DNA from 3 places in the Pseudomonas baetica genome. Region 3 is predicted to be linked to each of the others. Evidence: predicted binding sites of a transcription regulator. Region 3 holds the regulator's gene; each other region holds the start of a gene.
The links. Region 3 encodes sigma-54, which starts transcription at its own class of promoters, with help from an activator protein. Its sites were predicted from a motif close to ANTGGCATNNANNTTGCTNT; they were not measured.

Region 1 (3,275 bases), 3.1 Mb from region 3:
ACGGGGCGCGATCATTACCTGACCGCTGTGACTCGGGTGGACAATCAGTTAGTCGAAATCATCGACGTCGAGAAAGTGCTGGCGGAAGTTGCACCGACGCCGGAAGCGATTTCGGTGGGTGTGGTCGATGTCGAGACTCAGACCAAGGCGTTGTCGCTGCGGGTGCTGACGGTCGATGACTCGTCGGTGGCGCGCAAGCAGGTCACGCGGTGCCTGCAGACGATCGGCGTCGAGGTAGTGGCGTTGAACGATGGCAAGCAGGCGCTGGATTATCTGCGCAAGCTGGTCGACGAGGGCAAGAAGCCGGAAGAAGAGTTCCTGATGATGATCTCCGACATCGAGATGCCGGAGATGGACGGGTACACACTGACGGCGGAGATTCGCGGTGATCCTCGCATGCAAAAGCTTCATATCATCCTGCATACTTCGTTGTCGGGGGTATTCAATCAGGCGATGGTCAAGAAAGTCGGTGCCGATGACTTCCTGGCCAAATTCCGCCCTGATGACCTGGCATCCCGGGTAGTCGACCGGATCAAAGCAGCAGATATCAGCTGAGAGCGTTTTGCTCTTGGCGGTCAACACGATTTAAGAGGCGGCATCATTGTCTACGGGTAATTTGGATTTCGAACAGTTCCGGGTCTTCCTGGAAAAAGCCTGTGGCATTTTGCTCGGTGAAAACAAGCAGTACCTGGTCTCGAGCCGTCTCAACAAACTGATGGAGCAGCAAGGCATCAAGTCTCTGGGTGAGCTGGTTCAGCGCATCCAGACCCAGCCGCGCAGCGGTTTGCGCGAGCAGGTGGTCGATGCCATGACGACCAACGAAACCCTGTGGTTTCGTGACACCTATCCGTTTGAAGTCTTGAAGAACAAGGTGCTGCCCGAAGCCATCAAGGCCAGTCCCAACCAGCGTCTGCGGATCTGGTCCGCAGCCTGCTCGTCGGGTCAGGAACCGTATTCGTTGTCGATGTCGATCGACGAGTTCGAGCGCAGCAATCTTGGCCAGTTGAAGATGGGGGTGCAGATTGTTGCCACGGACTTGTCCGGCCTCATGCTGACCAATTGCAAGACCGGCGAGTACGACAGCCTGGCGATCGGGCGCGGTCTGTCCCCCGATCGTTTGCAGCGCTATTTCGACCCGAAAGGGCCGGGCCGCTGGGTGATCAAGGCGCCGATCAAGAATCGGGTAGAATTTCGCTCGTTCAACTTGCTCGATAGCTATGCAGCGCTTGGCAAGTTCGACATCGTGTTTTGCCGCAACGTGTTGATCTACTTCTCTGCTGAAGTGAAGAAAGACATCCTGTTGCGCATTCACAGTACGTTGAAGCCGGGCGGCTATCTGTTCCTTGGCGCTTCCGAAGCGTTGAACGGCTTGCCGGATCATTACCAGATGGTTCAGTGCAGCCCGGGGATTATTTACCAGGCGAAGTGATTGCATCGGCGACACAAAAAACGGCAGGTCCGCAAAGGCCTGCCGTTTTTTTATGCCTGAAATATATCCACCACACACCTCAAATCCCATTGTGGGAGCGGTGGTGGTCGTGAGAGAGGCAGTCAAGCGGCAGAAAAGCGGCATCCGGCGGAAACCGGTTGCCGCTTTTCTGGCATTGCCGCCTTGCCGACTCCGCGCAAAGCCCCTGATTACGGGCACTTCTCACATTGGCACGCCGCTTGCTAAAGCTCAGTTACGAAAAACCGGTCACCCGAAGGTTCCCGACATGAGCATCAGCTTCGATAAAGCGCTCGGCATTCACGAAAAAGCCCTCGGCTTCCGCGCTCAGCGTGCCGAAGTCCTGGCCAACAACATCGCCAACGCCGACACCCCGAACTACAAGGCTCGGGATCTGGATTTCTCCAAAGTGCTTGAGGCGCAGACCGAGAAAACCAAGAGCGGCGGTACGTTCGCCCTGAACATGACCAACAGCCGTCACATCGAGGCTGAAGGTCTGGGCAATGGTGATGAGTCGCTGATGTATCGCACGCCGATGCAACCGTCGATCGACCAGAACACCGTGGACGCGCAGCTTGAGCAATCGAATTACGCGGAAAACGCGGTCGGTTTCCAGGCCAGCTTCACGCTGCTCAACAGCAAATTCAAAGGGCTGGTATCAGCCCTGCGCGGAGAGTAATCCATGTCCCTGTCCAGCGTTTTCAACATTGCCGGCAGCGGCATGAGCGCACAAACTACGCGTCTGAACACCGTGGCTTCGAACATCGCCAACGCCGAAACCGTCTCGTCGAGCATCGACCAGACCTATCGCGCCCGTCACCCGGTGTTCGCCACCATGTTCCAGGGCGGCCAGAACAGCGGCAGCAACTCGCTGTTCCAGAGCCAGGACGCCGCCGGTCAAGGCGTGCAGGTACTCGGCGTAGTCGAAGACCAGAGCAATCTCGAAGCGCGTTACGAGCCGAACCATCCGGCCGCTGACGCCAAAGGCTACGTCTACTACCCGAACGTCAACGTGGTGGAAGAAATGGCTGACATGATTTCCGCGAGCCGTTCGTTCCAGACCAACGCCGAAATGATGAACACCGCCAAAACCATGATGCAGAAGGTACTGACCCTGGGTCAGTAATAAGGGGCGACTGCCATGAGCGTTACCGATACCACCAGCGGCCTCAGCCTGAAAGACATCTTGGCGAACTCGTCGAGGAAGACGAGCAGCACCACCACGGATGGCATTGCAGCAGCGACCAATAGCACCACCGGCGGCAAAGCGCTGGGCAAGGATGCGTTTCTGCAACTGCTGGTTACCCAGCTGAAAAACCAGAACCCGCTCGACCCGCAGGACAACAGCGCCTTCGTTGCGCAGTTGGCGCAATTCAGCAGTCTGGAAGGCATTACCACGCTCAACACCACGGTCAGCTCGCTGGCTGGCAACTACAACTCCTCGCAGGCGTTGCAGGCGTCGTCGCTGGTGGGTCGCAACGTGATTGTGCAGACCAACACCGCCCAACTCGACGATCCGAGCAAAGGTCTGACCGGCACGGCGACGGTCCCATCGTCCATCGCCGGTGGCACGGTGACGATTACCGACAGCAGCGGCAAAACCGTACGCACCATTGATCTGGGGAGTCGCGCAGCCGGCGCTGCCAGCTTTACGTGGGACGGCAAGGACTCGTCGGGCACCGTGGTGCCGGTCGGCACTTACACCTTCAAGGCCAGTGCTGCGATCAACGGCACGGCGACGGATCTGGCGACCTACCTGCCGGCCACCGTCAACAGCGTGACCATGAGCCAGTCCGGTGGCGAGCTGATGCTCAACCTGGCCGGCAAG
Region 2 (3,275 bases), 3.6 Mb from region 3:
GGCCGATCATACCGGGGTTTGCTCAATAAACATTGAACAAATACACGGTTACTTATCGCTATAGCATCTTTTTCGTTACGTCCTTATGACAAAACGGTCATTCCATCGCTGTGACTCATTGGTTAGAACTGACCACAGGTTGACGTCGCAACGGCGTCAACACCTTGGCTCGCCACGCCGGCAGCGAGCCGCCCCAAGGCAGAGTTTTTTCTGCCAGACCTCGGTTGAGGTCAACGCGACACAAACAGTCAACAAGTGAGGGAAACACCCTATGAGAAGACTTAAGCGTGATCCGTTGGAAAGAGCATTTTTGCGCGGATATCAATATGGCGTTGGTGGCAAATCCCGTGAGCTTTGCCCATTTACTCTACCGTCGGTACGTCAAGCCTGGATCAACGGCTGGCGAGAAGGACGCGGCGACAACTGGGACGGTATGACCGGCACTGCGGGAATCCACAGACTCAACGAACTTCACGCCGTCGGCTGACACAGGGCATTAATTCCGACACGACAATCTGAATTTGTACCGCATTAACCACGCACGTCCTTCCCGGACGGCGGGCTTCGGCCCAGGGGCTCCTTCGAGGAGCCCTTTTTTATGCCTGCAGTTTCTTGTGCCGGGCACAACCCTGTGGGAGCGAGCCTGCTCGCGAAAGCCTTCGTCCAGTCACATTATTAGCGACAGATACACTTCCTTCGCTAGCAGGCTCGCTCCCACAAGGATCAGCGCAGGGCGGCGATCGCGTCTACGGATTCGCGAATCAACGCCGGGCCCTTATAGATGAAGCCCGAGTAAATCTGCACCAGGCTCGCACCGGCCGTGATCTTTTCTGCCGCATGCTTGCCTTCAGTAATTCCGCCCGCCGCAATAATCGGCAACCGACCACCCATCTCAGCCGCCAGCACTTTCACCGTGTGGGTGCTCTTGTCACGCACTGGCGCGCCGGACAGGCCGCCCGCCTCGTCACCATGCTCCATGCCTTCAACGCCAACACGGCTCAGGGTGGTATTGGTCGCGATCACTGCGTCCATGCCGGTTTCGATCAGCGCTTGCGCCACCTGCGCGGTTTCTTCGTCGGTCATGTCCGGCGCGATCTTGATCGCCAACGGCACATGCTTGCCATGACGCAAGGCCAGTTCAGCGCGGCGCGTGGCCAGGTCCGCGAGCAACTGCTTTAGCGAATCACCAAATTGCAGACTGCGCAGGCCCGGGGTATTCGGCGAGCTGACGTTGACCGTGATGTAACTGGCGTGGGCGTAGACTTTGTCCAGGCAGATCAGGTAATCGTCAACCGCACGCTCAACCGGCGTATCGAAGTTCTTGCCGATGTTGATGCCCAACACGCCTTTATATTTTGCTGCAGCCACCCGCGCCAGCAGGTTATCGACACCGAGGTTGTTGAAGCCCATGCGGTTGATGATCGCCTCGGCTTCCGGCAGGCGGAAGATCCGTGGTTTCGGGTTGCCCGGCTGCGGACGCGGGGTCACGGTGCCGATTTCGACAAAACCGAAACCCAACTGCGCAAAGCCGTCGATGGCCGCGCCGTTCTTGTCCAGACCGGCTGCCAACCCTACCGGGTTCGGGAAGTCCAGACCCATGACTGTCACCGGCACCTTCGCCGGCGCCTTGCACAGCAAGCCGTTGAGGCCCAAACGCCCACCCGCGCCGATCAGATCCAGCGACAGATCGTGGGAGGTTTCCGGGGAAAGTTTGAACAACAGCTGACGGGCCAGGGAATACATGGGCGGCGATGACTCGGGCGGCGAAAAGAGGCGGCGATTATAGCCGGGCATCCACCTGCCGCGCGAGGCGCATGCGCAAATCAGCGCGACTGGCATATGCCTTGCACCCTCCTTGTTATCAGCCGGCAGGCCAATGACGGCGTGCAGGCAAGGACAATGGCGTCGTCTTCGGGTTTGCCTGCGCAAAGCCTGGGGCGACGTTTTTTTTCAAGGCGGCTTTTGCAGGTGCATGCGATGAATGAACCCTCCGTCGGGCCACTGGCCTGGGTCAACGGCAGCGACGCCCCGGAAAAAAGCGCGATCAACCTCGGTTTCATGGCCCTGAGCGATTGCGCCTCGGTGGTCGTCGCCGCCACTCAGGGTTTCGCCCAGCCTTATGGCCTGACGCTGAACCTGAAACGTCAGACGTCATGGGCCAATTTGCGCGACAAACTGGTCAGCGGCGAACTCGATGCCGCCCACAGCCTGTACGGTTTGATCTACGCCGTGCATTTGGGCATCGGCGGCGTCGCATCCACCGACATGGCCGTGTTGATGGGCCTCAACCAAAACGGTCAGAGCCTCAACCTGTCCCACGGCCTACAAAGCCTCGGCGTGAGCAGTCCTGAAGCGCTGGATCGCCACGTGCACCAATCCCGCGCAAAACTGACTTTCGCCCAGACCTTCCCGACCGGCACACACGCGATGTGGCTTTATTACTGGCTGGCGAGCCAGGGCATTCACCCATTACAGGATGTCGACAGCGTGGTGGTGCCACCGCCGCAAATGGTCGCGCACCTGCAGGCCGGGCGCATCGACGGATTCTGTGTCGGCGAACCGTGGGCCGCCAGCGCGGTGCAGCAGGATCTCGGTTTCACCCTGGCCACCAGCCAGACCATCTGGCCCGATCACCCGGAAAAAGTCCTCGGCTGCACCCGCGCCTTCGTCGAGCAGTACCCGAACACCGCGCGGGCGCTGGTGATGGCGATCCTTGAAGCCAGCCGCTTCATCGAAGAAAGCCCGGAAAACCGCCGCAGCACCGCGCAACTGTTGAGTGCGCCGGAATACCTCGACGCCCCCGCGGCCTGCATCGAGCCGCGTTTTCTCGGCGATTACGCCGATGGCCTCGGCAATCGCTGGCAGGATCCACACGCGTTGCGCTTTCACGCTAAGGGAGAAGTGAATCTGCCGTACTTGTCCGACGGCATGTGGTTCATGACCCAGTTCCGTCGCTGGGGTTTGCTGCGCGAAGACCCGGATTACCTCGCCGTGGCGGGTCAGGTGCAGCAACTGGACATCTATCGCGAAGCGGCAACCGCCGTGGGCGTCGCCGCGTGGGGCACGGACATGCGCAGCAGTCAGTTGCTCGACGGCAAAATCTGGGACGGCAGCGATCCAGCCGGGTACGCCCGCAGCTTCAAGCTGCACGCCCTGAGCGACGACGCTCGCCTTCTCGCCCGCCGCTGACAGGAGACCGCGAACATGCTGCGCATTCTGCTGATCAACGACACCGCAAAAAAAGTCGGGCGCCTGAAAGCCGCGCTGACCGAGGC
Region 3 (3,275 bases):
ATTCCACATCAGCCACATCCGCGACAACCTCGGCATGAGCCTGTCCGGTGGCGAGCGCCGCCGGGTGGAAATTGCCCGCGCCCTGGCCACCGCACCGAAATTCATTCTGCTCGACGAACCGTTCGCCGGTGTCGACCCGATTTCGGTCGGCGACATCAAGCAGATCATCCACCACCTCAAAGCCAAAGGCATCGGCGTGCTGATCACCGATCACAACGTGCGTGAGACGCTGGACATCTGCGAAACCGCTTACATCGTCAACGACGGTCAACTGATCGCCGAAGGTGACTCCGCAACCATCCTCGCCAACGACCTGGTGAAGGAAGTGTATCTGGGCCACGAATTCCGCCTGTAAGCATATTGGTGCCGGGAGAGCCGCCCGGGCGCTGTATCGATTCAAGCAGAATTTAATACGCTTTAATTGTTACAGCGCTCTAGGCAAACACTTCAGTTTCAGGCATATAATTTGCTTAAGTTTGGCGCTTCGGCGCCCTGTAGTGGATGGCGCATGCGCGCCGGCGAATAAGGTGTTAAGCCCCTGCCATGAAACCATCGCTAGTCTTGAGAATGGGCCAGCAGCTGACGATGACACCGCAGCTGCAACAGGCCATCCGCCTGCTCCAATTGTCGACCCTGGATCTGCAACAGGAGATCCAGGAGGCTCTGGAATCCAATCCGATGCTCGAACGCCAAGAAGAAGGCGACGACTTCGACAACTCCGATCCACTGGCCGATAACGCCGAACAGAAGCCCAACACCGAGATTCAGGAACCGTCCTATCAGGAAGCCGCCCCGACGGTGGATAACCTTGAGGACGGCGAGTGGAACGAGCGCATCCCCAATGAGCTTCCGGTCGACACTGCCTGGGAAGACGTCTACCAGACCAGCGCCAGCAGCCTGCCCAGCAGCGATGACGACGAGTGGGACTTCACCACCCGCACTTCCGCCGGCGAAAGCCTGCAAAGTCACCTGCTGTGGCAATTGAACCTCGCGCCGATGTCCGACACCGATCGCCTGATCGCCGTGACCCTGATCGATTGCATCAACAATCAGGGTTACCTGGACGAAACACTCGACGAGATCCTTGAGGCGTTCGACCCGGAACTGGACATCGAACTGGACGAAATCGAAGCCGTCCTGCACCGCATCCAGCAATTCGAACCGGCCGGCATCGGCGCCCGCAACCTCAGCGAATGCCTGCGGCTGCAATTGCGTCAGCTATCGGCCAAGACCCCGTGGCTGGCTGAAGCCAAACGCCTGGTCAGCGATTACATCGACCTGCTCGGCAGCCGCGATTACAGCCAGTTGATGCGCCGCATGAAGCTCAAGGAAGACGAGTTGCGGCAGGTCATCGAACTGGTGCAGAGCCTCAACCCGCGTCCGGGCTCGCAAATCGAGTCCACTGAAGCTGAATACGTCGTACCTGACGTGATCGTGCGCAAGGACAACGAACGCTGGCTGGTCGAGCTCAATCAGGAGTCGGTGCCACGCCTGCGGGTCAACGCACAGTACGCAGGTTTCGTGCGCCGTGCCGATACCAGCGCCGATAACACTTTCATGCGCAATCAGTTGCAGGAAGCACGCTGGTTCATCAAGAGCCTGCAAAGCCGCAACGAAACCCTGATGAAAGTGGCCACGCAGATCGTCGAGCATCAGCGCGGCTTCCTGGAGTACGGCGACGAAGCGATGAAGCCTCTGGTTCTGCATGACATCGCCGAAGCCGTTGGCATGCACGAATCGACGATTTCACGGGTGACCACGCAGAAATTCATGCATACCCCGCGCGGTATCTATGAATTGAAATACTTTTTCTCCAGCCACGTCAGCACCTCCGAAGGCGGCGAATGCTCGTCCACGGCGATCCGCGCGATCATCAAAAAACTGGTTGCCGCGGAAAATCAGAAAAAGCCGTTGAGTGACAGCAAGATCGCTGGTTTACTGGAGGCACAAGGCATTCAGGTGGCTCGCCGCACCGTCGCCAAGTACCGCGAATCCCTCGGGATCGCGCCTTCGAGCGAACGCAAGCGGTTGATGTAAGCCACGTTACAGCGTTCCAGTGGCAGGCTATCCGGCCTGCCGCTTTATGCACTGGCAACGAAGGAGAAGCTGTATGCAAGTCAACATCAGTGGACACCAACTGGAAGTGACCGAACCTCTGCGCGCTTATATCGGCGAAAAACTCGAACGATTGGAGCGCCATTTCGACAAGATCACTAACGTGCAAGTCACGATGTGTGTCGAAAAACTGAAGCAGAAAATCGAAGCCACGCTGCATATTCCCGGCAATGAAGTCGTCGCCAACGCGGAACATACCGATATGTACGCGGCGATCGACTTATTAACCGACAAGCTGGATAAACAACTCAAAAAGCATAAGGAAAAGACCCAAAGCCTGCTCCAGGGCGCCACCGGTCGATAACCCCCCACTCCATGATCCGACTTGAAAATATCCTGACCCCCGGCCGTTCCCTGGTGAACGTGCCGGGCGGCAGTAAAAAGAAAGCCCTCGAACAAATTGCCAATCTCATCGCCCGCGAAGTGCCGGCGCTGGAAATGCAGGATGTCTTCGAGGCCCTGATCGCACGTGAGAAACTCGGCTCCACCGGTTTCGGCAACGGCATCGCCATTCCTCACTGCCGTCTGAAGGGATGCACTGAGCCTGTCAGCGCCTTGATGCACCTTGAAGCCCCTATCGACTTCGACGCTATCGACGGCGCTCCGGTTGATCTGTTGTTCGTCTTGCTGGTGCCGGAAGCGGCGACCGATGCGCACCTGGAATTGCTGCGCCAGATCGCCAGCATGCTGGATCGCAAGGACGTGCGCGATAAATTGCGTAGTGCTTCGAGCAACGAAGCCTTGTATCAGGTCGTCGTGGACGAACAAAGCGGGCATTAATTCATGCGCTTGATCATCGTCAGTGGCCGTTCCGGCTCGGGCAAAAGTACTGCCCTGAATGTCCTTGAAGACAACGGCTACTACTGCATCGACAACCTGCCGGCCGGCCTGCTGCCGGAACTGGCCGAACGCGCCCTGATTCATACCGAACTGACCCAGCCGCTGGTGGCAGTTTCGATCGATGCGCGCAACCTGCCCAGCCATCTCTCGCGCTTCCCCGAGCTGCTGGAAGAAGTCCGCAGCCGCCATATCCAGTGCGATGTGCTTTATCTGGATGCCGATGAGGAAACGCTGCTCAAGCGCTTCTCGGAAACCCGCCGACGCCATCCGTTGAGCACTGCCAATCGCTCGCTGGCCGAAGCGATCCATGATGAAACCGC

Region 1: the regulator sigma-54 is predicted to act here: its motif matches at 1,656-1,675, upstream of flgB (flagellar basal body rod protein FlgB).
Region 2: the regulator sigma-54 is predicted to act here: its motif matches at 1,832-1,851, upstream of ATI02_RS27435 (CmpA/NrtA family ABC transporter substrate-binding protein).

Annotation. Positions count from the first base shown of each region.
Region 1 covers NZ_PHHE01000001.1:5,351,039-5,354,313, forward strand. The annotation lists gene ATI02_RS24740 (chemotaxis protein CheV) at 1-555, shown strand, start outside; gene cheR (protein-glutamate O-methyltransferase CheR) at 602-1,429, shown strand; gene flgB (flagellar basal body rod protein FlgB) at 1,716-2,126, shown strand; gene flgC (flagellar basal body rod protein FlgC) at 2,130-2,573, shown strand; gene flgD (flagellar hook assembly protein FlgD) at 2,589-3,275, shown strand, end outside.
Region 2 covers NZ_PHHE01000001.1:5,922,051-5,925,325, reverse strand. The annotation lists gene rmf (BatR family protein) at 272-487, shown strand; gene ATI02_RS27440 (quinone-dependent dihydroorotate dehydrogenase) at 724-1,743, opposite strand; gene ATI02_RS27435 (CmpA/NrtA family ABC transporter substrate-binding protein) at 1,978-3,189, shown strand; gene ATI02_RS27430 (ANTAR domain-containing response regulator) at 3,205-3,275, shown strand, end outside.
Region 3 covers NZ_PHHE01000001.1:2,297,804-2,301,078, forward strand. The annotation lists gene lptB (LPS export ABC transporter ATP-binding protein) at 1-355, shown strand, start outside; gene ATI02_RS10550 (RNA polymerase factor sigma-54) at 544-2,037, shown strand; gene hpf (ribosome hibernation-promoting factor, HPF/YfiA family) at 2,111-2,419, shown strand; gene ptsN (PTS IIA-like nitrogen regulatory protein PtsN) at 2,431-2,895, shown strand; gene rapZ (RNase adapter RapZ) at 2,899-3,275, shown strand, end outside.